2 regions of the Lentihominibacter sp. genome follow, and region 1 is predicted to be linked to the other one. Evidence: predicted binding sites of a transcription regulator. Region 1 holds the regulator's gene; the other holds the start of a gene.
What was found. The regulator LexA, encoded in region 1, represses DNA repair genes until DNA is damaged. The targets are predictions, from matches to a motif close to AGAACANNTGTTCT.
Positions count from the first base shown of each region.

Region 1 (12,674 bases):
ACTATTTTTTCAGCATATCCTAATGTCGCATGATGCCCGAATCCTACAAGTATTTCTTTTGATTCCTGATCTTCTTTGAATCCTCCAAGTTTTATCGCCTGTTGTATTATTTCACTGAAATCTTTTTCTCCGTTTGACTTCTTTTCTATGTGTTTTACACCTTCCCACCCTACTACGTTAGTACTGTAGATTCTGTCTTTATATGAATCTCGCGGTCGCATCAGACAATTTGTAGTCATGAGGATACATCCTGGTATATTGTCAAATTCTTTCTGCTGATCCTGCCATGCTCCGCCAAAATTTCCTACAAGATGAGAGTATTTTTTTAGTCCTTTATAACCATGTGCGGGAAGCATTTCGCCGTGTGTGTAAATGTTTATTCCTTTTCCCTCTGTTTGTTTCAGAAGCATTTCCAGATCTTTCAGGTCATGTCCGGAAACGATGATGAAAGGACCTTTTTTAATTTTTATATTTACTTTGTGAGGAGATGGATTTTCATATACTTCTGTATTTGCATCGTCAAGGATTTTCATGACTTCTACAGCAATCTCTCCTGTTTTCATGGTCATCCTTATCATTTCATCTGCTGTTAGCGTGTCGTCGGTAGTAGATTCAAGAGCTGTAATATAAAAATCATCCACCTGATCGCTGTAATATCCCAGCTCTCTGGCCTGATGTCCATATGCGCTGATACCTTTGAGTCCATAAAGAATGGTCTGACGAAGTGAACGTATATCGGGATCAAGGGACTGATCGTACATAATCCCTGCTATTTGAGAGTCTTTGAGCATTTCACTTTTGGCGGACGGAAGATCATAGGTAGCATGTGAAGTAGGGCTATTAATTTTGCCTACAAGATTTCTGAGCCTTTCTTTTATTTTCTGAGATTCTTTAAGGAGTCTAACGTGATCTTCGGCATTAAAATTTACATTTGTTAGAGTGGTAAAAAGTGCATTCTCGATGAAGCTGACGATGTCTTTGTCTATATGATCCCCTTGATCAATCAGTTTTTTTCCATAGCAGCTTATTCCTTTTATCTGGAAAATAAGAAGGTCCTGCAGGTTGGCTATCTCAGGTGTTTTGCCGCATATCCCTAATTTAGTACAGCCTTTTCCGTTGGCAGTCTGTTCACACTGGTAACAGAACATTTCATAATTAAGATCCATATTGTTGTTCATTTTTTGTCTCCGTTCAAATTATTTTTTTCTTATTTTGTGCAGTAATATTGAAGATAATCGTTTATATTTAAATTTTTGATATATAGAGATACAAAAAATATCGTGCTGATTGTTTTTATGGATGTATATAATATCGCTGATAATGTTTTATGTATAATAAAAAGTCTGTTATGATCATAACAGACTTTTATAAAAGATTTATTAAAAATATCTAAAGACTCCTTTTACTTTTCCCAGTATTTTTACGTCTTGAACAATGATGGGACTCATAGAGGAATTTTCCGGCTGGAGTCTTATATGATCGTTTTCTTTATAAAAAGTTTTGACCGTGGCTTCGCTTTCAAATCCGTCCACCATAGCTACAATTATTTCTCCGTTTCTGGCTGTGTTCTGCTGTTCTACTAATATATAATCCCCATCCATTATACCGGCTTCGATCATACTCTCGCCTCTCACTGTAAGCATAAAGCTGGGATTGTTTCCTACGAATCTTGCGGGAACCGGAAAACTGTCTTCCACATTCTGCTCAGCAAGAATAGGAGTGCCTGCGGCTATTCTGCCCACAAGAGGTACCTCTATGATTTCGGCGCGGGATACTTCTCTGTTTACTGTGTTGCTGTCTGACATTTCATGTTTATCGTGAGAATCAGTTTGTCCGATGTCTACGAGCATTAGGGCTCTTGGCTTGGAAGGATCTTTCTTTATATAACCTTGTTTTACAAGGTTTGAGATATCCTTATGAACTGTAGATGTGGATTTGATATCCAGTGCAGAACATATTTCACGGACAGTAGGAGGGTAGCCTTTTTCTCTTATTTCAGCTCTCATGTAATTTAAGATGTTTTGTTCTCGTTCTTTTAACATGCGAATATCCTCCTTGTTTATGAGAACATTTTATCATAAAAAGAACAAAAAGTAAACACATGTTTTCTGCTGAGCTGAAAAGAGTATAATGCTTCAGCGTTTTGTCGCTGCATGATTAGGCATCTACTTTTGCAATAATATCTGCATTTATGAAGTCTTTGAGTGATTCAGGTTTCCAGTTGGGAATCTGTCTTGAAACATAAGTGTAATTCAAGAGATCTTTATATGTAACATTATGAGATACACTGTTGCCTCCCCATGTACCACATCCCAGTGTAAGTGAGACTGGATATCCACAGTTCCATCCTCCTGAATTAGTGAGACATTGCGGCTGATTTACTACTACTTTAGTTACCGGAACCGCAGAGGCAAGCTTATCTACATCAGCGGGATCATCAGTATGTATACCACAGCTGTGACCTTTTCCCTGATATTCCAGTGTAGATAGCATTTTGTTGATAGCATCGTCAAGGTTTTTTGCTTTCTGGATACCGGATACAGGAGAGAGCTTTTCTCCCGTAAATGGATGTTGGAGGCCGAAGCCATTAAATTCTTCCACCATTATGACTTTTGTTCCTGAGGGCACTTCAAGTCTTGCAAGGGCAGCTATATCTTCAGCACTTTGAGCAATGACAGCACGGTTGAGTACGTGATCATCAGGTGAGTTTGGCCACAATGTTTTTTGAAGTTTTGCTTTTTCTTCAGAACCTTCTTTACATAGGAAAGCTCCGTGATTTTCCATTGCTTTTATGAAATCATCATAGCAGTTGTCAAATACTATGATGTTATTTTCCGTAGAGCATGATGTTGAATTATCGTATGCTTTTGACAAACAGATCATTTCAGCTACTTTATCCATAGGTGTTTTGCCTGTTACTATAGATACGCAGTTTCCCACACCTACTCCAATGGCAGGTGTGCCGGAAGAGTAGGCTGCTTTGACGAGGGCTTCGCCTCCGGTGGCAAGGATAAAATCACATTGCGTCATCAGCTCTTGTGATACTTCAAGCTTAACCCATTCACAGTGACAGGTTTGAACCAGATCTTCAGGGTATCCAAGCTTTTTGATGGTGGCTCTTATCTCATTGACTATAGCGAGATTGAGCTTTCTGCATTTGGGGTGTGGAGCCAGGATTATGGCATTTCTTGTTTTCAGAGCCATGTTGGCTTTTATGATAGGAGTAGCTTCTCCATTGGTCACAGGCATGATTCCGGCAATAACTCCCATAGGTTTAGCCCATTTTTGAATGCCGGTTTCTTTATTGTCATCGAGAAGGCCTACTGATTTTTTATCTTTCATCTGAAGATAAGATCCCCAGACTTTTCCGTATATTTTAGAAATTTTATCTTCCGATATGCCCATTTTGGATTCCTCTACAAGCATTTCAGCAAACATTTTGGTTTTTTCGGGTTTTGTAAGGCTGTATGTTACCGCTGCTGTCAGAAGATCAACATCTTCCTGTGTGAAGTTATTGGCGTATTTTTGAGCCTTTCTTGCCTTTTTGACCAGTTCTGCGACATAGTCGTGTGCATTCATTGACATTTTTAAAGACCTCCTTAATGGTATAGAAAATACTGTACAATATTGATTTTATTATATTTTAACAAAAATAACTTTACAAGGAAAATGATCATATTTTTACCTTGATAGTCCAGATTATATATGTTATATTAGCATTAATGATATTAAAAAAATCGGATAAAATAAGCAGGAAAGGAAAGTGATAATTATGGAGATCATAAAAATAACAAAAGATAATTTTGAAAAAGAAGTAAAAGAATCGAAACAGCCGGTACTGGTTGATTTCTGGGCGGCATGGTGCGGCCCTTGTATGATGCAGGGTCCTGTTATGGATGAGATTGCAGATGAATACAAAAACATAAAAGTGGGAAAAATCAATATCGATGAAGAGCAGGCGTTAGCCATGAAATTTGGGGTCACCAGCATACCTACTTTGGTATATTTTAAAAATGGAGAAATTGCTGAGACATTGATTGGCCTGCGGTCGAAAGAGCAGATTGCAGAAGCTCTGGGACTGTAGGATGAGCTCTATTGCCTGCTTTTTATCAAAAAATAAAAAGGGGTATTTGATATGGATCCAAAGTTTTTAATGTGTAAAAAATGTGGAAGTACCATAACTTTTCTGACAGGCGAGGGAGATGACGTAAAATGTTGTGGGGATGAAATGGTAAGGTTGCATGCTTCTGAGACAGACGGCGCCAAGGAAAAACATGTTCCTAAGGTGAAAAAGCAGGAAGGTGCTGTAAGAGTTGATGTCGGAGAGATCAGCCATCCTATGGAAGACGATCATTTTATAGAATGGATATATCTTCAGACGAAAAGGGGCGGACAGTTTGCAAGACTTAAGGCAGGTGAAGAACCACGGGCTACGTTTGGAGTTTCGGCGGAAGTTCCGGGAGATGAAGCCATTGCTGTTTTTGCATACTGCAATAAGCACGGCCTCTGGAAAATGGGACTGTAATCAAAAAAAGATCCTTCATTAAAAAGAAGAAGGATCTTTTTTCATTATTCATTTTGAGCTTCTACTGTAAATTCCAAACCGTTTTCGGAATATACGGCTTTCAGATTCATATCGGAAAAATAGTTTTCAATATATTTGCGTAAATCATCATTTTTTTCTTCAAGAGAGAAAAACTGACCTCCGCATCTGTCATGAAAATGCAGGTGCATGGAAAAGCGTTTGTCAACTTCAGCTTTTAGTTTGCTTACTTCAGAAAAGGGTAATGCATACATGAATAAGAACCTCCTTTTTATTTTTAGTACTTTTCATATGATACCATGTTGATGAAGGGCATTCAAGATATCCCGGAGTGATAGAAATGATATTTAATAGTATCTTCAGTTTTGGAGAAACTATTAAAACAAAGGTGGTGATATGGTGTGGATAATTATGGCCATGGCTGTTATTGCAAGTATTTTTACATCTATAGGGCTGATTATGATAGGATTTTTGATGGTTACAGAATTTCCGGATGAGTGATTTTTCTGTGTGCATTAATAAGAATGCCGGGAAAATTTTCTTGCATATTATCTTTTCATATGATATAGTAATTCAGGTAGAAAGAAGAAGTTATCCGCTTCTCACCTAAGAGCGAAGGCTGTTTGGGTTAATAATAGGCAGATTTTGATTTTACTTTATTAAATGCGGAATCATAATTTATGCGAAAATTGGGGCGGATACATAGATCCGTTTTTTTATTATTCATAAAAACGGCAAGGGGAATTTATTAACGGAGTTTTATGGAGGTATAAGGCAATTAGCAGAGAAGCTATGATAAACGAAGAAATTCGTTCAAAGGAATTAAGAGTTATTGATACAGACGGTAGTCAGCTGGGAATAATGAGCAGGCAAGAAGCGCTTGATATATCGGAGGAAAAGAAGCTCGATTTGGTTTGTATTTCACCGAAAGCCAATCCGCCTGTTTGTAAGATTCTCGATTATGGAAAGTATAAGTATGAGCTTCAGAAGAAGGAAAAGGAAGCGAAGAAAAAGCAGAAGACTACTCAGGTCAAGGAGATCAGACTGTCAACATTCATAGAGGATCATGACATAATGGTTAAAGCTAAAACAGGTTCAAAATTCCTTAAGGATGGAGATAAACTGAAGGTGAGTCTGAGATTCAGAGGAAGAGAAAAGGATTATGTCGCAAGAGGGATGGAAGTAATGAACAAGTTTGCCGAAGCCGTTTCAGAAGTGGGTGACATCGATAGGAAACCTAATTTTGAAGGCAGAAGTCTTACTATGATTCTTACGCCGAAAAATGATAAATAAATTTAATAAGTAGGAGGATAATACGTCATGGCAAAGCAGAAAATGAAGTCTCACAGAGGCGCATCCAAGAGATTCAAGATAACAGGTTCAGGAAAAGTAAAGAGAAATAAAGCATATAAGAGCCATATTCTTACGAAGAAAAGCCAAAAGAGAAAGAGAGGCCTGAGAAAGGCTACGACTCTGACAAGCGCAGATCTTAAAAGAATAAAAGCGATATTAAGCAAGTAAGGAGGTAGCAAGATGGCAAGAGTAAAAAAAGGTGTAAATGCACATAAGAGACATAAAAAAGTTTTAAAAATGGCTAAAGGGTACTACGGTGCCAAGAGCAAGACTTTCAAGGCAGCTAAACCCGCTACTATGAGAGCTCTCCGTTCTGCTTATATAGGGAGAAAGAATAAGAAGAGAGAATACAGAAGGTTATGGATTGCGAGAATCAATGCTGCAGCAAGAATGAATGATATTTCATACAGCAGATTGATGAACGGGCTTAAGAAATCAAATATTGAAATAAACAGAAAAATGCTTTCAGAAATGGCTATCCACGATCCCGCGGCTTTCGCTAAGATCTGCGATACCGCAAAAAAGGCTCTTTAGAAACAAATAATATACAAGCAGATTATAGAGGTCAATTTATAGACCTCTATTTTTATTGTTGAAATTAAAGATAGAGTTTTATATAGAAAGGATTGTTTGCGTTGTTTATGCAAGCAATCCTTTTGAGGCAAGTTTAGTTTTCTGTACCATATGGTGTAAGCTGTCTCATATAGTCTATTATGTCACCTCTGTAGTCGCTCTTACAGCTCCATTTACCGGTGGAATTTATTATCATATTGTATTTGTGTTCTTCATCATATGGTGTCCACTTGGGAATTAAATCGTTGTTAGGATTGCCTGTCTTGGCAAAATGATACACCATAGACTGGGCTTTGGATATCATTTCATCAGACATAAGATCCGGATCACCGGTAAGTTCGGTATATCCGTCTTTACAGCCGAATTCAAAACACAGATCCATACAGTGAAGTGCTCTGCCATAAGGAGAGACTTCTGCTGAATCACCACTGTATTCAATGACACTTTTCATATCAGGCGCATATTCCCAGTAATAAAGATAGGTATTTTGATTGTATTTTGATTGAGTCTCGGCAATCATCTGAGTAGGGTAATTGAAATAGATTTCATTATACATATCCATAGCTTGTTTTACCGGATCATCACCCATTGTAAGGAAAGTGTCGTAGAATCCTTCTTTTTCCACTCCGTAATATCTGCCATAAGCATCGGATCTCATTGTATCTGTCTCTACCATATAATCGTATATTGACTGTGGGTCGGATATAGCCTCCGAGATACTGTTGTCCCAGTCGACAGCATTCCAATCCTCTTCGCCATTGGTGCCGCCTATAAGAAGGTCTATATCTGAAGCGACTCCATTTTGAAGATCTTCCCACCATGTTTCGGATACGATTCTGCCGTCTGCGCATTTAAGACCGGGGTGTACTCTGCCAAGGCGGTCTACGATGTCTGATATGTTTTCAGAGATATTTTTATCCGTCAAGGCTGCAGCTTCTTCTACTGTTCTCACCCCAAGCATTTCAAATATTATTTTGGAATTTTCTGTTACGGTTTCTTTTGATACTGCTTCTCTTGATTGGGTTCCGCTGTTGATGATAGCTCTGTTGAAATATTTGTGAGTACTTTGATCTGCCATAAGCATTTCCACAGCGCCTCCGCCTGCGGACTGTCCCATGATAGTTACGTTCTCAGGATCACCGCCGAATGCAGAGATGTTTTGGTTTATCCATTTTAAAGCTTGCGTCTGATCAAGCTTGCTTAAGTTTATAGCATCGGCATATTCATCTGTATATCCTTCCAGTACGGACATATCCACACCGGACATTATAGACATTCTGTAGTTGATGGTAACAAATACACAGTCTTCTCCTTCCGGAAGGCTTCTGATAAAGTATTCTCCGTCATAAGAAGGATCGGATGTTCCTCCCCATATACAACTGCCTCCATGGATAAACATTATTACAGGCTTATCCTTTGTTTCTGTATCTTTGGTCCATACATTAAGGAACAGGCAATCCTGTGAGCATGGGTCCTGAGATGCTGTTTCCACTTCATCGTAGGGCTGGATACAGTTATAACCGAAGGATGTAGCCTTTATTTCATCTTCTGCAGTTGTTTTAACATCTGTAGCTGCTTTAAAAGGCTCCATATTTCCGTATCGTATACCTAAAAATTCATCAATTCCCTCATTTTGCTGCCCTATATACGTTCCGGATGGTGCCTTTGCAACAGTCTGTGATTCGCCGCATCCGGAAAGGCTCATGCCAAAAGATAGGGTAAGACCTGCAAAAAACATTATTAATATCCTGTTCATTCTTTGCCTCCTTTCAAAAACATTTAATATGTTTTTAAAATAAAAACTTTTATTGCAGATTATTATAATTTACTGATAAAAATTTTGATATAGTACGACAGTACAGTTTTTGATCAGAGCTTGATTTTTTTGATCAGTTCATATCTGTTTTTAACATTTAGTTTTTTATATATATGTGAGAGATGTTGTTTTACGGTACTCTCGGATATATATAGTTTTTTTGCTATATCGGGATTGCTGAGGCCGCTGCAGGCGATGCTCAGCAATTCAAGTTCACGTGATGTCAGTTTGTATTTTCTGCCGACAGATTCTAAGGTCTCTTCACCAGTGATTCCCAGAATTTCAGGCATATAATAGTTTGCTCTGAATTCATTTTTCCTTGACACCATATAAAGGGTCAGGATACACATTGCCGCATAGAAAATATGGGCGGGATCGAAACTTGAAAACAGTATTTGGTTGGGAACCTCATCAAGGCAGGATATTATATCCCAGTTGGTGATATAAATCATGTAGATTACGAGGAATGAGGAAAAGAGCAGAACCCATTTTCTTTGCCGTTCTCCTTTCATTTTGAAGATTCCGTAGAAAATAAAAAATATACCTATGAGGATTAATGTTATATCGAATGTACAGTTGATATATAAAAGGATCTCAGAAGTTTTCTTTTGAGTGAGGCCTAATACAGACGGACTGAATTTGGCCATAAGGTTAAGAACATCCACAGTTATGCCGTATATGGCTGTGTATATGCAGAATCCTTTGATTCTGATAATATATGGATTTCCTGATATTGTGACTATGGCTGCGAGCCAAGAGGCTGCGATAAAGAAATAAGCCACATCTGAAAGAGTTGTAAGAGTATAGAACAGAGGTTTTGTAATATGCAGCTCAGTAAAAAACGTTACAAACATTTCCATTATAGTATAGGCAAGAAAGGATAAGAGCAGGACAGAGATTGTTTTGTATAGTGAACCTTCTCTCTTGACGGAAAATCTTACATATAACGTAGCGGCAACGGTGCAAGTTATTATGGTAAACACATAGAAAACCATACTTGTAAACATAGATAGTATTATCATTTCATCCTCCAATAATATTACAGATATTATTGCTTTTTAATATTTTTTTTGCAAGGCTTTTTTGTTTTGACAATCTCTCTTTTCGACAAATTGCGATGATTAAACAATATATAATCCTAATTACCATCGTTTTTACATAAAGGAATTTTACGGGTGAAAAAATTGATAGTATACGGGGAGATTCTCTTCATAGAGAATTTCGTAATAGGGTGCGTGCTTCTTTACATAACAGCTGAGATTTTTAAAGTCAGATTCACTGTTTTAAAGGATAAGATCAGATTTGTTTTAGGCGGTGTAATGTGCGGCATTTTTTCCATGGAAATATTTTTGCCACTGCCAATGTATTTTACGGTTATATCCGAGATAATGTTTGCCTTTGCTGTATGTTTTGTTGTATTAGGTAAAGAGCGTATATGGAAGAAAGCTCTGACCATGATTCTTGTGACATATTTTATGGGAGGCCTTACAATGGGGCTTTTGCTGATAACTCAAAACCCCGGTATATATACAGCTTCGGGAATATACACAGGAGATATGAAAGCTGCCTTTTTAGCTCTTTTTATCGGTATGGGTACATTCACTGCTAAGCAAATAATGAAAACTGTGGCAAGCAGGAAGTTTTATGAGGAACATGTTTTTGATGTAAAGATATTTATCGGAGATGAAGTCTTTGAAACAAAAGGTTTTTTCGACACCGGAAATCAGCTTACAGATCCTATAAACGGAAAACCTGTAGCGGTGGCTCAGGAAAGTCTGTGGAGTAGATTCGAAGATGAGGGCGCTGTCAGTGATGACAGAATAGGCATTGTACCTTACGAGGCAATAGGAACAAAGGGTATAATGATGTCGCTTCGTGTGGATTTTATAGAAATTTCAGGAAGACGGCTCAGGGGAAATGTTATTGCTAAGGGAAGCAGAGAATTCAACATATATGGGAAAGCAGCCAATGGGTGTGAGTTGCTTTTATCCAAAGATATGTCGGACAGGAAAACGTGAAGGGAGAGGAATAATGATAAGGAAATTGATGTTATGGCTGAGGCTGAAATTTTTAAACAAGAAAAATAAAGTTTTTTACATAGGAGGTAATGATACGCTGCCGCCTCCTCTCTCTGCAGAGGAAGAACATAAGGCCATACTGGGATTTATGGCGGGAAGTAAAATAGACAGAGATCTGCTGATAGAACATAATCTTAGACTGGTGGTCTATATAGCAAAGAAGTTTGAAAGTGCAGGTGTGAATGTGGAAGATCTTATTTCCATAGGAACCATAGGATTGATAAAGGCTGTTAATACCTTTAAGATAGAAAAGAATATAAAACTGGCTACATATGCATCAAGGTGTATAGAAAATGAGATTCTTATGTATCTGAGAAGAAATAATAAAATAAAGGGGGAAGTATCTTTAGATGAGCCTCTCAATGTGGACTGGGATGGAAACGAGCTTCTTCTTTCTGATATATTAGGTACAGAAAGTGATGAGGTCTATGGGCATATAGAAGAGGAAGTGAATAAAAGCCTTTTGGGATATGCTATGGATAAACTGACAGGAAGAGAGCGTGAAATAGTGGAAATGAGATTTGGTCTTGCCGGAGGCAGAGAATTGACTCAAAAGGAAGTTGCCGATAAAATGGGAATATCGCAGTCATATATTTCAAGACTGGAAAAAAAGATAATAGGAAGGCTGCAAAAGGAAATAAAAAAATTAGGATAAAGTGGTAAAAAAATATTGAAATAAACTATATACTGGTGTATCATAAAAAACATAGTGAATAAATATGCTGTACAATTAATAAAAATTCAAACAAGCAACATGAAATCGGAGGCATTAATTTATGAAATATAAAGTATTTATTGACGGTGCGGAAGGCACTACAGGGTTAAAGATACATCAATATTTTCAAAAACGCGATGATATAGAAGTATTAAAAATAGATTCAGATAAGCGTAAGGACTTAGAGGAAAGATTGGCATTGATAAAAAAAGCCGATGTTTCCTTTTTGTGTCTGCCTGACTCTGCCGCAAGAGAAATTGCGGATGCAGCGCCTGCGGAATGCAGGATACTTGATACATCTACTGCTCACAGAACTGATCTTTCATGGGTATATGGAATGCCGGAACTTTGTCCGCAGCAGAGAGATATGATAAAAGAAAGCAACAGGGTGGCTGTGCCCGGGTGTCATGCAACAGGAGTCATTTTGCTGATAAAGCCGTTACTTGAAGCAGGTATTATATCGGCGGACTATCCTTTCTCCGCTACTTCACTTACAGGCTACAGCGGAGGCGGAAAAAAAATGATAGCACAGTATGAGGCAGGAGATAGGCAAAGAGGCAATATGGGAGGGCAGGATATTCTATGCAGTCCGAGACAGTATGGAATATCGCAGACACATAAGCATCTTCCGGAAATCCTGTCGGCAACGGGAATCAGTACACCGCCTGCATTTATGCCTATAGTTGGAGATTACTACAGCGGCATGGAGGTGATTGTACCTGTTAAAATCAGCGGTGCATCAAAAACGGATGTAGAAAAAATAATGTCGGATTATTATGAAGGGCAGCCCTTAGTGAAAGTAAAAGAATCTCTTGATGATGAAGGATTCATAGCAGCGGGAAGGCTGTCAGGATCAAATACACTTGAAATAGCTGTAGAAGGAAACGATGAAAATATATTGCTCATAGCAACTTATGATAATCTGGGCAAAGGCGCGTCGGGAGCTGCGATACAGAATATGAATATTATGCTTGGAATAGATGAAACGAAAGGGTTGATATAGATATGTCAGAGATTATCATAAAGGATATTGAGGGAGGAGTCTGTGCTCCGAAAGGTTTTAAGGCCGCGGGAACAGCCTGTGGTATAAAAGGCAAAACAGATAAAAAAGATCTGGCTCTTATAGTAAGCGATGTCATGTGCAGTGCAGCGGCAGTATATACTACAAACAAAGTTAAGGGAGCGCCTCTTGAAGTTACAAAGCGTAATATTTCCGATGGAAAAGCTATTGCGATAATATGCAACAGCGGTAATGCCAATACATGCGCGCCAAACGGAATAGAGATAGCAGAAAAGACATGTCAGACAGCGGCGGACAGTATAGGCGCTGACAAAGAGGATATAGTGGTTTGTTCCACGGGGGTCATAGGACAGGAGCTTTATATAGAACCCTTTGAGAGGGGTATTCCGGCGCTGATGCAACAACTCAGTTATCAGGGGTCAGCATCTGCCGCAGAAGCCATCATGACTACGGATACGGTTCCAAAGGAGACAGCAGTGGAATTTGTCATAGGAGGAAAGGTATGTAAGATCGGCGGTATAGCGAAGGGTAGCGGAATGATAAATCCCAATATGGCAACCATGCTTTCATTTATA
Region 1 covers NZ_JBKTXS010000033.1:1,681-14,354, forward strand. Annotated here, with positions in the region: gene hcp (hydroxylamine reductase) at 1-1,178, opposite strand, end outside; gene lexA (transcriptional repressor LexA) at 1,380-2,042, opposite strand; gene ACLR96_RS08505 (aldehyde dehydrogenase family protein) at 2,158-3,585, opposite strand; gene trxA (thioredoxin) at 3,764-4,084, shown strand; gene ACLR96_RS08515 (desulfoferrodoxin family protein) at 4,136-4,525, shown strand; gene ACLR96_RS08520 (RDAC family protein) at 4,570-4,797, opposite strand; ribosomal protein L20 leader region at 5,120-5,269, shown strand; gene infC (translation initiation factor IF-3) at 5,336-5,836, shown strand; gene rpmI (50S ribosomal protein L35) at 5,864-6,064, shown strand; gene rplT (50S ribosomal protein L20) at 6,077-6,430, shown strand; gene ACLR96_RS08540 (carboxylesterase family protein) at 6,564-8,225, opposite strand; gene ACLR96_RS08545 (LuxR C-terminal-related transcriptional regulator) at 8,339-9,307, opposite strand; gene ACLR96_RS08550 (sigma-E processing peptidase SpoIIGA) at 9,461-10,303, shown strand; gene sigE (RNA polymerase sporulation sigma factor SigE) at 10,317-11,018, shown strand; gene argC (N-acetyl-gamma-glutamyl-phosphate reductase) at 11,140-12,081, shown strand; gene argJ (bifunctional glutamate N-acetyltransferase/amino-acid acetyltransferase ArgJ) at 12,084-12,674, shown strand, end outside.

Region 2 (12,674 bases), on a different contig from region 1:
TGATTGCAGGATCTACAGGGTCGGGAAAAAGTGTCTGTATAAATAGTATAATAACAAGTATTTTGTATAAGGCGAAACCTGAAGAGGTTAAACTTGTTCTTATCGATCCTAAGGTCGTGGAGCTGGCCAATTACAACGGAATACCTCATCTGTTAATTCCTGTAGTGACAGAACCGTCGAAAGCCGCCGCTGCTCTTAATTGGGCTGTAGCTGAAATGGATGACAGATATAAGAAGTTTGCCGAAGAAGGCGTAAGAGAATTGGCAAGTTATAATAACACCATGAGAAATAAAGGCGAGGAAGAAAAAGTGATGGCGCAGGTTGTTATTATCATAGATGAGCTGGCAGATCTTATGATGGCAGCGCCTTCGCAGGTAGAAGAGTCGATTTGCAGATTGGCGCAAAAAGCAAGAGCTGCTGGAATGCATTTGATCGTTGCTACTCAGCGACCTTCTGTAGATGTCATTACAGGTGTGATAAAAGCCAACATACCTTCACGTATAGCTTTTGCAGTGTCTTCTCAGTTTGATTCCAGAACTATATTGGATATGTCAGGGGCTGAAAAATTAGTTGGAAAAGGAGATATGCTATTCAATCCTCTTGGCAGCGGTAAGCCGACAAGGGTACAGGGAACTTTTATTTCTGACGAAGAAGTTCATGATGTGATCGAATTTGTAAAAGGACAGGTGGAGAAAGCTGAGTATTCATCTAATGTAATGGATTCTATAGAGCGAGCCAATACACCTGCTGCCGAAAAGAGTGAGCGGGATCTTGAGGATGAACTTTTGCCGGAAGCCATAGAATTGGTGGTGCAGGCACAGCAGGCATCTGTATCCATGCTGCAAAGAAGGTTTAGGATAGGATATAACAGAGCAGCCAGAATAATAGATATGATGGAAGACCGTCAGATAGTAGGTCCGTCAGACGGAAGCAGACCGAGACAGGTATTGATTTCGGAAGAAGATCTGATGAATATGCGAGATAATACAAAGGATTTGGAACAAGAATGAAGTTATATATAGCAACGATGGGATGCCCTAAGAATTTTAATGACTCTGAAGGGATAGAAGGTATATGGGAGGCTGCAGGCATGGAGCTGGCAGATTCCTTAAAGGAAGCCGATGCAATACTGGTAAATACTTGTGGTTTTATAAATGATGCTAAACAGGAATCTATAGACTGTATATTTGATATGGCACGGTTTATAGATGAAGGGGATGAAAGAGGCAAAAAAATCCTGATTGTTTCAGGCTGTCTTTCCCAGCGTTACGGAAAGGAACTTGCCGATGAACTTCCGGAGGTAGATATTTTCCTGGGAGTCAATGATTATGAGCGCCTTCCACAGATTGTGAAGGGATTTAAAAGGGGCGAAAGGCAGCAGATATTCAGTTGCCAGTCCGATGGCTTTGAAGAATTTTCTGCCAGAAAGATAAAGGAGAATCCGTATTCCATGACTTTGAGGATTGCAGAAGGTTGCAATAATTGCTGTACATACTGTGTTATACCTCAGATAAGGGGAAAATACAGAAGCAGACCTATGGAGAATATAGTGGATGAGGCGGAGATTCTGGCCTTAAAGGGGTGTAAAGAGTTAATTCTGATAGCTCAGGACGTGACAGAGTACGGACGTGATATTTACGGAAAATTGATGCTGCCAGAGCTTTTAAGAAAGCTGTGCCGGGTAGAAGGCATAAGATGGATAAGGCTTATGTACTGTTATGAGGACAAGATAACCGATGAACTTATTGATGTAATGGCTTCAGAAGAAAGAATTTGTAATTATATAGATATTCCGCTGCAGCATATCTCAAATGATGTACTTAATGCGATGAATCGATATTCCACAACAGAAAGTATTAAGGATACAATAGGAAGATTAAGGTCAGCTATTCCTGATATACATATAAGGACTACTTTCATCGTCGGATTTCCCGGAGAAAGTGAGAAAGACTTTGAGGAACTTGTAAATTTTGTTGAAGAAACAAAATTTGAGCGTCTGGGTGTATTTGCTTATTCACGTGAGGAAGGTACGGTTGCAGGGAATATGGATAATCAGATAGAAGAGGATGTGAAGTCTGTTCGAGCCGATACTGTAATGAGAAAGCAGCTTGATATTTCCCGAGAAATAAACCAAGCAAAGGTGGGAAATACTATAGAGGTCATGATTGACGAAATGGATAATGAAGGGGCTTATATTGGAAGAACTGTATATGATGCGCCTGAAATAGACAATACCGTTATTTTTAAATCAAATGATAAGCTTAGTCCCGGAGATATGGTTCGGATACATATAACGGATGCTTTTGATTATGATTTGATAGGAGAAAAGGAGGAATAATATGAATTTGCCTAATAAACTTACTATGGGGAGGATATTTGCCATACCTGTATTCATTGTAGTTTTTCTCATGGGATATAAATATGCTGCAGCTATAATTTTTATATTGGCAGCTTTGACGGATATGCTTGACGGGCATATAGCAAGAAAACATAATTTGGTGACTAATTTCGGAAAACTGATGGATCCCCTTGCCGATAAGCTTCTGGTTATGTCAGCTCTCATATGTCTTGTACAGGTTGAATATGTTCCTGGGTGGATGGTGATTTTAATACTGGGAAGAGAATTTATAATAACAGGCATGAGACAAGTAGCAGCGGCTCAGGGAATAGTAATAGCAGCAGGTACTACAGGAAAGATCAAAACTATAACTCAGATGATAGCAATACCTCTTCTTATATTGGAAAACTGGCCTTTTAGCCTTTTGAACTTTAATTTACCTATGGATACTATATTTCTTTGGATAGCTTTGATAATGACTATTGTTTCAGGTATTGAATACATAGCTAAAAATAAAAAATTATTTTCTATGTAGAAATTAGGAAAATTTTTTAGCAGAAAAGAGGTAGTAAAGATGAAAACGGCTATTTTAAGTGTAGGAACAGAGCTGCTTTTCGGCCAGATAACCAATACTAATACAGTATATCTTTCAAATAAACTTAATATGCTGGGATATGATGTCATGTATCATTATACTGTAGGTGATAATCCGGAAAGAGTATTTGATATGATAAACTTAGCTTTTGAGGATTGTGATTTGGTATTGACCACGGGAGGTCTGGGGCCTACACAGGATGATTTGACTAAAGAGGTGGCCTGTGAAGTAATGGGTGATGAACTGGTCCTTGACGATGATGTAATGGAAGAGCTTGTCTCATACTTTAAGAATCTTGGAAGAGAAATGACGGAAAACAACAAGAAACAGGCGATACTGCCGTCCAGAGCTAAAGTGTTCCATAATGATGCAGGAACGGCTCCCGGTTTCGCTTTAGAAAAAGACGGCAAGTATATAATATGTATGCCCGGGCCTCCGAGAGAGATGACAAGGATGTTTGAAAAAAGTGTTATGCCGTTTTTAGAATCGATGTCTGATGATGTCATTTATTATAGGATGATAAGAGCATTTGGTATAGGAGAGTCTCAGCTGGAAACAGAACTTATGGATCTTATAGACGATCAGACTGATCCGACACTTGCAACATATGCAAAAGAGGGAGAATGCTCTCTTAGGATAGCGTCAAAGAAGAAATCACGTCATGAAGCAAAAGAAGCTGTTGATCGTATGCTTGAAACAGTGATAGAAAGGATCGGAGATTATATTTACAGCTGTGATGATGAAGAGCTGGTTGAGGTAGTATGTCAAAAACTTATGAAAAAAGGACTTACATTGTCATCGGCTGAATCATGTACAGGCGGCATGTTTGCTGCGGCAGTCACAGATATACCGGGGATTTCCAGGGTATTTCAGCGGGGCCTTGTAACTTACAGCAATGAAGCTAAAATGGATGAACTTGGAGTCAGAGCTGAGACTTTAGATGAATTTGGTGCTGTAAGTGAAGAAACTGCTGTTGAAATGGCAGAAGGACTGAAGAGGGTAAGCGGTAGTGACATCTGCATATCTGTTACCGGAATAGCAGGCCCTGACGGAGGAAGCAGGGAAAAACCGGTAGGACTTGTGTATATAGGTTTTATTTATGGAGATAAGAAGCTTTGTAAAAAAGTTCTTATGAGAGATGTCAATAGGAAATGGAACAGGCATTATACACTGCTCAGTATGTTAGACATGATAAATAAGAATATATAATAGGGTATGGCTACGATTTTTTTCGCAGCCATGTCTATAGTAAATATACTTAATATATTGACAAAACGCATAATAAAATGTAAAATTATTCCATAAAAATTCGAGATAATTTTCTTGACCTCATGGTAAAAATAGGGTATTATAATTAAAGAACAAACGTTCTTGATTTGGAGGTAATTATATGGCAGCTAAAAATGAAACTAAAAATATGAAGTCGGCCAGTAAGGAAGACAGAGATAAAGCGTTGAATGAAGCTCTTGCACAGATACAGAAACAATTTGGCAAAGGTGCTGTAATGAAACTCGGTGATGACGGTGCCAGAATGAATATAGAGGCTATATCCACAGGCTCAATGAGTCTTGATTTGGCAACTGGAATAGGTGGAGTTCCGAAGGGAAGGATCATTGAAGTATTTGGTCCTGAATCATCAGGTAAAACTACTCTTACGCTTCATATAATTGCCGAGGCGCAGAAACAGGGCGGAAGAGCGGCTTTTATAGATGCTGAGCACGCGCTTGATCCTGAGTATGCGAAAAATCTGGGGGTGGATGTTGATGAACTTCTCGTCTCTCAACCTGATTACGGAGAACAAGCTTTGGAGATAGCTGAAATGCTTGTTAGGAGCGGAGCTGTTGAAATAGTAGTGGTTGACTCCGTTGCAGCGCTTGTTCCAAAACATGAGATAGACGGAGCTATGGGAGATGCTACAGTGGGTATGCAGGCGCGTCTTATGTCACAGGCCCTGAGAAAGTTGGCAGGAGTTATAAATAAAACTAATACTACTATTATATTTATAAACCAGCTTAGGGAGAAAATAGGAGTGATGTTTGGAAATCCGGAGACAACTACAGGCGGTAGAGCTCTCAAATTCTTTTCTTCTATGCGAATAGATGTGAGAAAAGAAGAAAGTATAAAGTCTGGAGATCAGATATTGGGAAACAAGACGAGAGTTAAGATCGTCAAGAATAAAGTTGCCCCGCCTTTTAAACAGGCAGAATTCGATATCATGTACGGTCAGGGCATTTCAAAATCCGGAGATGTTTTGGATTGTGCCGTAGATGCGAAGATCATAGAAAAAGCCGGTTCATGGTATAGTTTCGAAGGAAATCGGATCGGACAGGGAAGAGAAAATGTGAAAAAATATCTTGAAGATAATCCCGATATTATGGATAAAGTTGAAGGAATTCTTCTTGATAATCTCAGAAATGATAGGGATAAAGACACAGATAATGTTGAACAGGATATCCCGGGAATCGATACAGATGATATAATAATCGATGAAGATGGAGTTATCATAGAATAGTAATTACAATAAAGGAGCTGTTGAATGAATTTTCCAAACAGCTCCTTTATTTATATGGTTTTTTACAGTCAGTCTGATCTAACAGATAGTCTATGCTGACATTATAAATCTTCGACAAACGTATCAATATTTCCGTTGGAATGTCATTTTCTCCTGTCTCGTATTTAGAATATCCTGTTTGTGACATGCCTAAGATTTTAGATAATTCCTTTTGTGTCATATCATGATCAGTTCTTAAATCACGGATCCTTCTGTACATTACGTTGTATATCACCTCCATAAAGTCGACATTTTTATCCAAAATTTTACTTTATGATTTTGATTATAGAACATATGATTGTTTCTATAGCGTTTTTAACCTGAAACAGATTAAAAACGATGCAGAATATGTTTCTTCTTTAAAAAATTTATTTGAATTTTTTGCTATTTTTTGAGGGGGGGGGGGTGATTGACTATTGGGTCAAAATACTGTATAGTAATAAATGAATTAACCTGTTTCAGGTTAAAATTTTTATCAATTGTTAACCTGAAACAGGTTAAAATGAGAGTGGGAAATGATTGAATATACGCCCTTTTGGGAGACCATAAAAAAGAAGAATATAAGTACATATAAACTTATAAAAAAATACAGCGTAAGAAGTTCAACTATACACAGGATTCGTCATAACGAACCCTTGAGTACAGTAACGATTGATTTATTATGTGAAATTTTAGATTGTAATGTTGAAGATATTCTTGTATTTAGAAAATAATAGGCGTTTTGATAGGAAGAAAAAGTGAAAACATTATTTGAAATAATAAAAGAACATATTATGTGGCGCGAGCAGATATTGAAATTGGCTAAGGCTGATATAGTAAAAACCTATTCCGGTGCTGCATTGGGATGGGCATGGGCTATTATAAAGCCGACAGTCATGGTTTTAGTATTGTGGTTCGCGTTTTCAATAGGGCTTAGGGCAAACAGAGATATAAACGGATGCCCGTATATCCTTTGGATATTGGCAGGAATGGTACCGTGGTTTTATATGAGTGAAATGATAAGTCAGGGTACGGGGGCGATATTAAAATACAGATATCTTGTTACAAAGATGAAATTTCCTGTATCTACAATACCTACATTCGTAGGGTTGTCTAAGCTGATGATACATTTTTTCATTATCGGCATTATGCTTATTATTTTCATAATTCTGGGACATTTCCCGGGCAAATACATATTGCAATTGCCCATATATTTGTTGCTTATGGTAATATTTTTTACATTCTGGAGTCTGTTTGCTTCTATGCTTTCTGCCATGAGTAAGGATTTTAAAAATCTGGTTCGTTCTTTTGTAACCCCTATATTTTGGCTTTCGGGGATAATGTACGATGTCAACAGTATAGAAGTGGGCTGGATAAAAATCTTAATGCTGTTTAATCCTGTGAGCTATTTTGCATCCGGATACAGAAACACATTCATATATGAGACTTGGATATGGCAAGAAAGGATACCGTTCATATGTTTTATGATAATGCTGCTCGTCATGATCGTCGCAGCTACATGGGCGTACAACAGAACCGTAAAAGAGATACCAGATATTTTGTGAGGCAGAAAAATAAGATGACTGATAAAAATAATGTTATAGTATTGGATCATGTTACAAAAATATATAAATTATTCAAAAATGACAAGAAAAGATTCTTGGCTACATTTATAAAATCTGTGACATATAGAGAAAAACGAGCAATAAATGATGTATCTTTTTCTGTAAAAAAAGGTGAGTCTGTTGCTTTGTTTGGCCGAAACGGCGCAGGAAAATCCACAATACTTAAAATGATAACAGGAGTCTCTTTCCCAACTTACGGAAAGATACATGTGAAAGGAAGGGTAGGAGCACTTTTAGAGCTGACAGCAGGATTTGACCCTGAGTTTTCAGGAAGAGAGAACATCTATCTCAAAGGGCAGCTTACCGGCATGACCAATAAAGAAATAGAAGAAGTTGAAGAGGATATTGTAGAGTTTGCCGAAATAGGTGAATATATAGATCAGCCGCTTCGAACATATTCCAGCGGGATGAAAGCAAGGCTGGGATTTGCAATAAATGTCTGTATAAGGCCTGATATTTTGATAGTAGATGAAGCATTGAGTGTAGGAGATTCAAAATTTCAGAAGAAATGTGTCGATAGGATCAAGAAAATGATAAAAGATTATGGAACGACACTGCTTCTTGTTACGCATTCTACAGCTACAGCAAAGCAGTTCTGTGACAGGGGTATTGTACTCAGGTCAGGGAGAGTACTTTATGACGGAGATATAAGTGATGCCATATACTTGTATAACGAAAGCCTTAAACGGAAGGAAGCAACTAATCTTACAAGGGTAACAAGCGAGAGTGATAACCGCATCAAGCATCCGGTGGAAATGTCACATAAGCATATGATAATTTTGATAATGATATTGACAGTTGTTGTTGTAGGGATGGGGATTGGATTAAGCTTTATGAGGATGTAATTATTAAGTTAAACTGCTGTACAGACGGAGATATGGATAATGGTTAGAGTTTTAACATATGGAACATTTGATTTACTTCATTATGGGCATATTAATTTGTTGAAACGTGCAAAGGAATTAGGTGACTATTTGATAGTTGCGTTATCAACAGATGATTTTAATGAATTAAAAGGAAAAAGGGCATTTCATGATTATGAAACCAGAAAAATCATGTTGGAAGCTGTGAGGTATGTAGACCTTGTAATTCCGGAAAAAAAATGGGAGCAGAAAATAGATGATATCAATACATATAAAGTTGATATATGTGTAATGGGAAGTGATTGGAAAAACAGTGATAAATTTGATTATTTGAAAGATTACTGTGAATTGAAGTTTTTAGATAGAACAGAGGGTATTTCAACGACTAAGATAAAAGAGGAATTAGGATCTGATTGATTCTATAAATAAAAATGAAAATTATCATTATGAGAATAGCGGTAGCCATATTGAATTTAGTCTATTTAGCATTTAAATCATTTAATCTGAAAAAGAAAATAACTATTTTGAGTAGGCAGTCAAATAAAAAGACTATAGATATACGTCTTCTTGAGGAGGCTTTAAAAGAAAGAGATATAGAAACAGTAGTACTTACTAAAAGATTGACAAAGAGTTTTTCTGGTGGAATAAAATATGGATTTCACATGTTGAGACAGATGTATCATATAGCAACCTCTAAAGTAGTAGTAGTGGACGGATATTGCATACTTATATCCATTATAAAGAAAAAAGAAGGTCAGAGAGTGGTTCAAATATGGCATTCACTTGGTGCTATAAAAAAGTTTGGATATCAAACTGTGGGAAAACCAGGAGGAAATAGAGAAGATATAGTAAAGGTTATGAGGCTTTACAGGAACTATGATTATGTTATAGCGCCTAGCCGGGCAACAGCTACCTTTTATAGTGAGGCTTTTGATATAAAAAGGGAAAAAATAAAGTTGCTTGGCTTGCCGAGGATAGATTACATAAACAATAGCGATAAACGCATACAAATGAAAATACTGGAGGATTATCCGAAGCTAAAGGAAAAGGAAAATGTTCTATATGCTCCGACATTCAGGAAGAACAGTAGTTTAGATATAGAAGGATTTTTAGAAAGATTTGATTTCGAAAACTATAATTTAATTATTAGGAAACATTGGCTTGATAGAACCAATTATGAAAATGTATTAAGCAAAGGAGTTGTGATTGCTAAAAATCACGATATTCTTGATTGGATAAAAATATCGGACAAGGTAATAACGGATTATTCAGCGGCAGCATTTGAAGCCTTGCTGATGGATAAGGAGCTATATTTCTATATTCCTGATGTTTATGAATATGAGGAAAATGTAGGCCTTAATGTGGATTTTGTAAAAGAAAGAATCGGAGAATATGTATTTTGCCGTGAAGAACATCTTTTTAGAGCAATGTCAGAGCCATACTGTAGTGAGAATATGAAGCTCTTTTTCAGAAAATACATATCCATAGACTGCAGTAATGTTACAAATAGACTATCAGATTTTTTGGTTTCATTGACGAATGATTTTAAAGGAGAGCATCGTTAGAAATGGGAGTATATAGGATAATCAGAAAAAAAATAAAAAAATGGCTGATAAATTTATCTAAAAAAAACAGTGTTGTACGTACGTTTTTTAGAAGTCTCAGATACATAAAAAATCGATGCAGATATTTGTTATATCACTTTGCTCATGTAAATGATAAGAAAATTATATTTGAATCGTTTATGGGGAGGAGGTATTCTGATAATCCAAGAGCGGTGTATGAGCACATGCTGCAAAATGAAAAATTTAAAGATTTTGAATTTGTATGGGCATTTAAAAATATAGATAAGCATAAAGAATTTGATGTTTTGTATAATAGCCGCACACAAATAGTAAAGTATGGTTCAAGATCTTATTACAGAGCTTATGGAACAAGCAAATATTGGGTAAGTAATTCGCGTATTCCCGAGGCAATATATAGAAAAGCAAGTCAGGTATATTTGCAGTGTTGGCACGGTACTCCTCTTAAAAAACTGGGATATGATATAAATGTAGAAGGAAAAAATGCACTTAACTCAAACAAGGATATAAGAAAAAAATATAAAGCGGATGCAGAAAGATATTCATATATGACATCGTCATCAAGGTTCTGTACAGAGAAATTTATATCCGCTTTTAATCTTGAAGCTTGGGGAAAACAAAATGTGATTATTGAAGAAGGGTTTCCACGTAATGATGTTTTGTCAAATTACAGGCAGGAAGACATAAGAAAAATAAAAGAAAAGCTCGGAATAGCGGAAGATAAAAAAGTTATTTTATATGCTCCCACATGGAGAGATAATCAGCATGACAGCAGTAAGGGATATGTATATACAAATGAGCTTGATTTTGGCGTAATGCAAAGAGAATTATCTGAATCATATGTCGTGTTGTTTAGGGCGCATTATTTTGTAGCTAATAATTTCGATTTTGAAAAATATTCTGGATTTGTTTACGATGCTTCATATTACGAAGATATAAATGATTTGTATATAGTATCGGACATGCTTGTTACAGATTATTCAAGTGTGTTCTTTGATTATGCAGTACTCAGAAAACCGATAATTTTCTTTATGTATGATCTGGAAGAATATGCTGAACAAATAAGAGGATTTTATTTGTCACTGGATGAACTACCAGGGAATATATGTACAAATGAAGAGCAGCTCTTAGATGAAATTAAAAGTGGAGGGAGTATCCTTCATTCCAGATATGATAATTTTAATAAGGAATATAACTATCTGGATGACGGACAGGCAACAAAGAGAGTTGTGGAGAAAGTGTTTTTGTAAGCTAAGAGAACACAGCTTTAATGATAAATGAATTGGCGTGTAAGACGTTAAAGTTATGAAGGAAGAGGAGAATGCTATGCAAGCAATAATTTTAGCCGCTGGAATGGGGAAACGATTAAAGAATTTAACTCAGAATAATACTAAGTGTATGGTAGAAGTTAATGGAGTTACACTAATTGATCGAATGTTGCATCAAATTGAAAAATGTAATGTTTCGCGTATAGTTATCGTGGTTGGGTATGAACGTAAAAAACTTATTGACTACATAGACACGTTAAATATATCTATTCCCATTATATATGTTAAAAATGAAATATATAATAAAACCAACAACATATATTCATTAGCATTGGCGAAGAAATATTTGTGTGAAGAAGATACTCTATTATTTGAGTCAGATCTTATATTTGAAGACTCAGTATTGGAAAAGCTGTTACAAGACCCGCGAGAATCATTAGCTTTAGTTGATAAATATGAAAGCTGGATGGATGGCACATGTGTAAAGTTAGCAGAGGATGATACTATTGAGGCCTTTGTACCAGGTACAAAGCACAAGTTTGAAGATAGAAATGAATATTATAAAACTGTTAATATATATAAATTTGGAAGAGAATTTTCAAGAAACTATTATGTACCGTTTCTTGATGCCTATTCCAAAGCTTTAGGAAATAATGAGTATTACGAACAAGTTCTCAGGGTCATTACTATGTTAGATGAGCCTGTAATTAAGGCAAAACGGTTAGATGGTGAAGCATGGTATGAGATTGATGATATTCAAGATTTAGATATTGCATCCTCTATTTTTATGCCGGATGCAGAGGAGAAAGTAGGTCTTTTGCAAAGCAGATATGGTGGGTATTGGCGATATCCTAAGCTTATTGATTTTTCATATCTGGTAAATCCATATTTTCCACCACAAAAGATGATGGATGAGTTGAAAGTAAACTTTGAAAAACTATTAACACAATATCCATCAGGAATGCGTGTTAATTCGTTGTTAGCCTCTAAAAATTTTGATGTACCACAGAAAAATATAGTAGTAGGCAATGGAGCAGCTGAACTTATAAAAGCTTTAATGGAAAAATTAGAAGGTGTAACCGGAATAATAAAGCCTACGTTTGAGGAATACCCCAATAGATACAATGAAAACGATACGGTTGTTTTTGAACCTTCCACTGATGACTTTTCATATAGTGCAGATGATATTATAAGTTACTTTGACTCTGCAAAAATTGACAATTTAATTTTAATAAATCCCGATAATCCATCGGGAAATTATATCCCTAAAATGGATGTTGTGAGATTGATAGGATGGGCTAAGAATAAGGGTGTTAAATTTATTTTAGATGAATCCTTTGTTGATTTTACAGACGAAGAAGATAGTTCATTAATAAAAACAGAAATACTTTTGAATAATCCCCATTTATTTATTATGAAAAGTATTTCCAAGTCATATGGCGTGCCTGGACTTAGATTGGGAATACTGGCATCCGGCAACAGTCAATATATAGATGAAATAAAAAAACAGGTTGCTATTTGGAACATAAATTCATTTGCTGAGTTTTATATGCAAATTGAAGAAAAATATAAGAAAGATTATTCTTTGGGACTTATAAAGTTTAAGAAAGAACGTAAACGATTTGAAAAAGAATTAGCTAAAATACCTGATATTAGAATTATACCATCACAAGCTAATTATGTAATGGTAGAGTTTTTAGGTGAATATTCCGCAAAAAAAATTACAGAAGTATTGTTATTTAAATATGGGTTATTCATAAAGGATTTAACTTCAAAATTAGAAAAAAGCGGTAGGGAATTTGTAAGAATAGCAATAAGAAATACTGATGATAATAATAAGATTATAGAATCATTAAAACAAGAAATTCAATA
Region 2 covers NZ_JBKTXS010000006.1:3,040-15,713, forward strand. Annotated here, with positions in the region: gene ACLR96_RS02625 (DNA translocase FtsK 4TM domain-containing protein) at 1-1,010, shown strand, start outside; gene rimO (30S ribosomal protein S12 methylthiotransferase RimO) at 1,007-2,338, shown strand; gene pgsA (CDP-diacylglycerol--glycerol-3-phosphate 3-phosphatidyltransferase) at 2,340-2,873, shown strand; gene ACLR96_RS02640 (competence/damage-inducible protein A) at 2,913-4,142, shown strand; gene recA (recombinase RecA) at 4,324-5,445, shown strand; gene ACLR96_RS02650 (helix-turn-helix domain-containing protein) at 5,492-5,704, opposite strand; gene ACLR96_RS02655 (helix-turn-helix domain-containing protein) at 6,000-6,197, shown strand; gene ACLR96_RS02660 (ABC transporter permease) at 6,222-7,028, shown strand; gene ACLR96_RS02665 (ABC transporter ATP-binding protein) at 6,917-7,933, shown strand; gene tagD (glycerol-3-phosphate cytidylyltransferase) at 7,973-8,368, shown strand; gene ACLR96_RS02675 (CDP-glycerol glycerophosphotransferase family protein) at 8,398-9,516, shown strand; gene ACLR96_RS02680 (CDP-glycerol glycerophosphotransferase family protein) at 9,519-10,784, shown strand; gene ACLR96_RS02685 (aminotransferase class I/II-fold pyridoxal phosphate-dependent enzyme) at 10,861-12,674, shown strand, end outside.
Region 2: the regulator LexA is predicted to act here: its motif matches at 4,292-4,305, upstream of recA (recombinase RecA).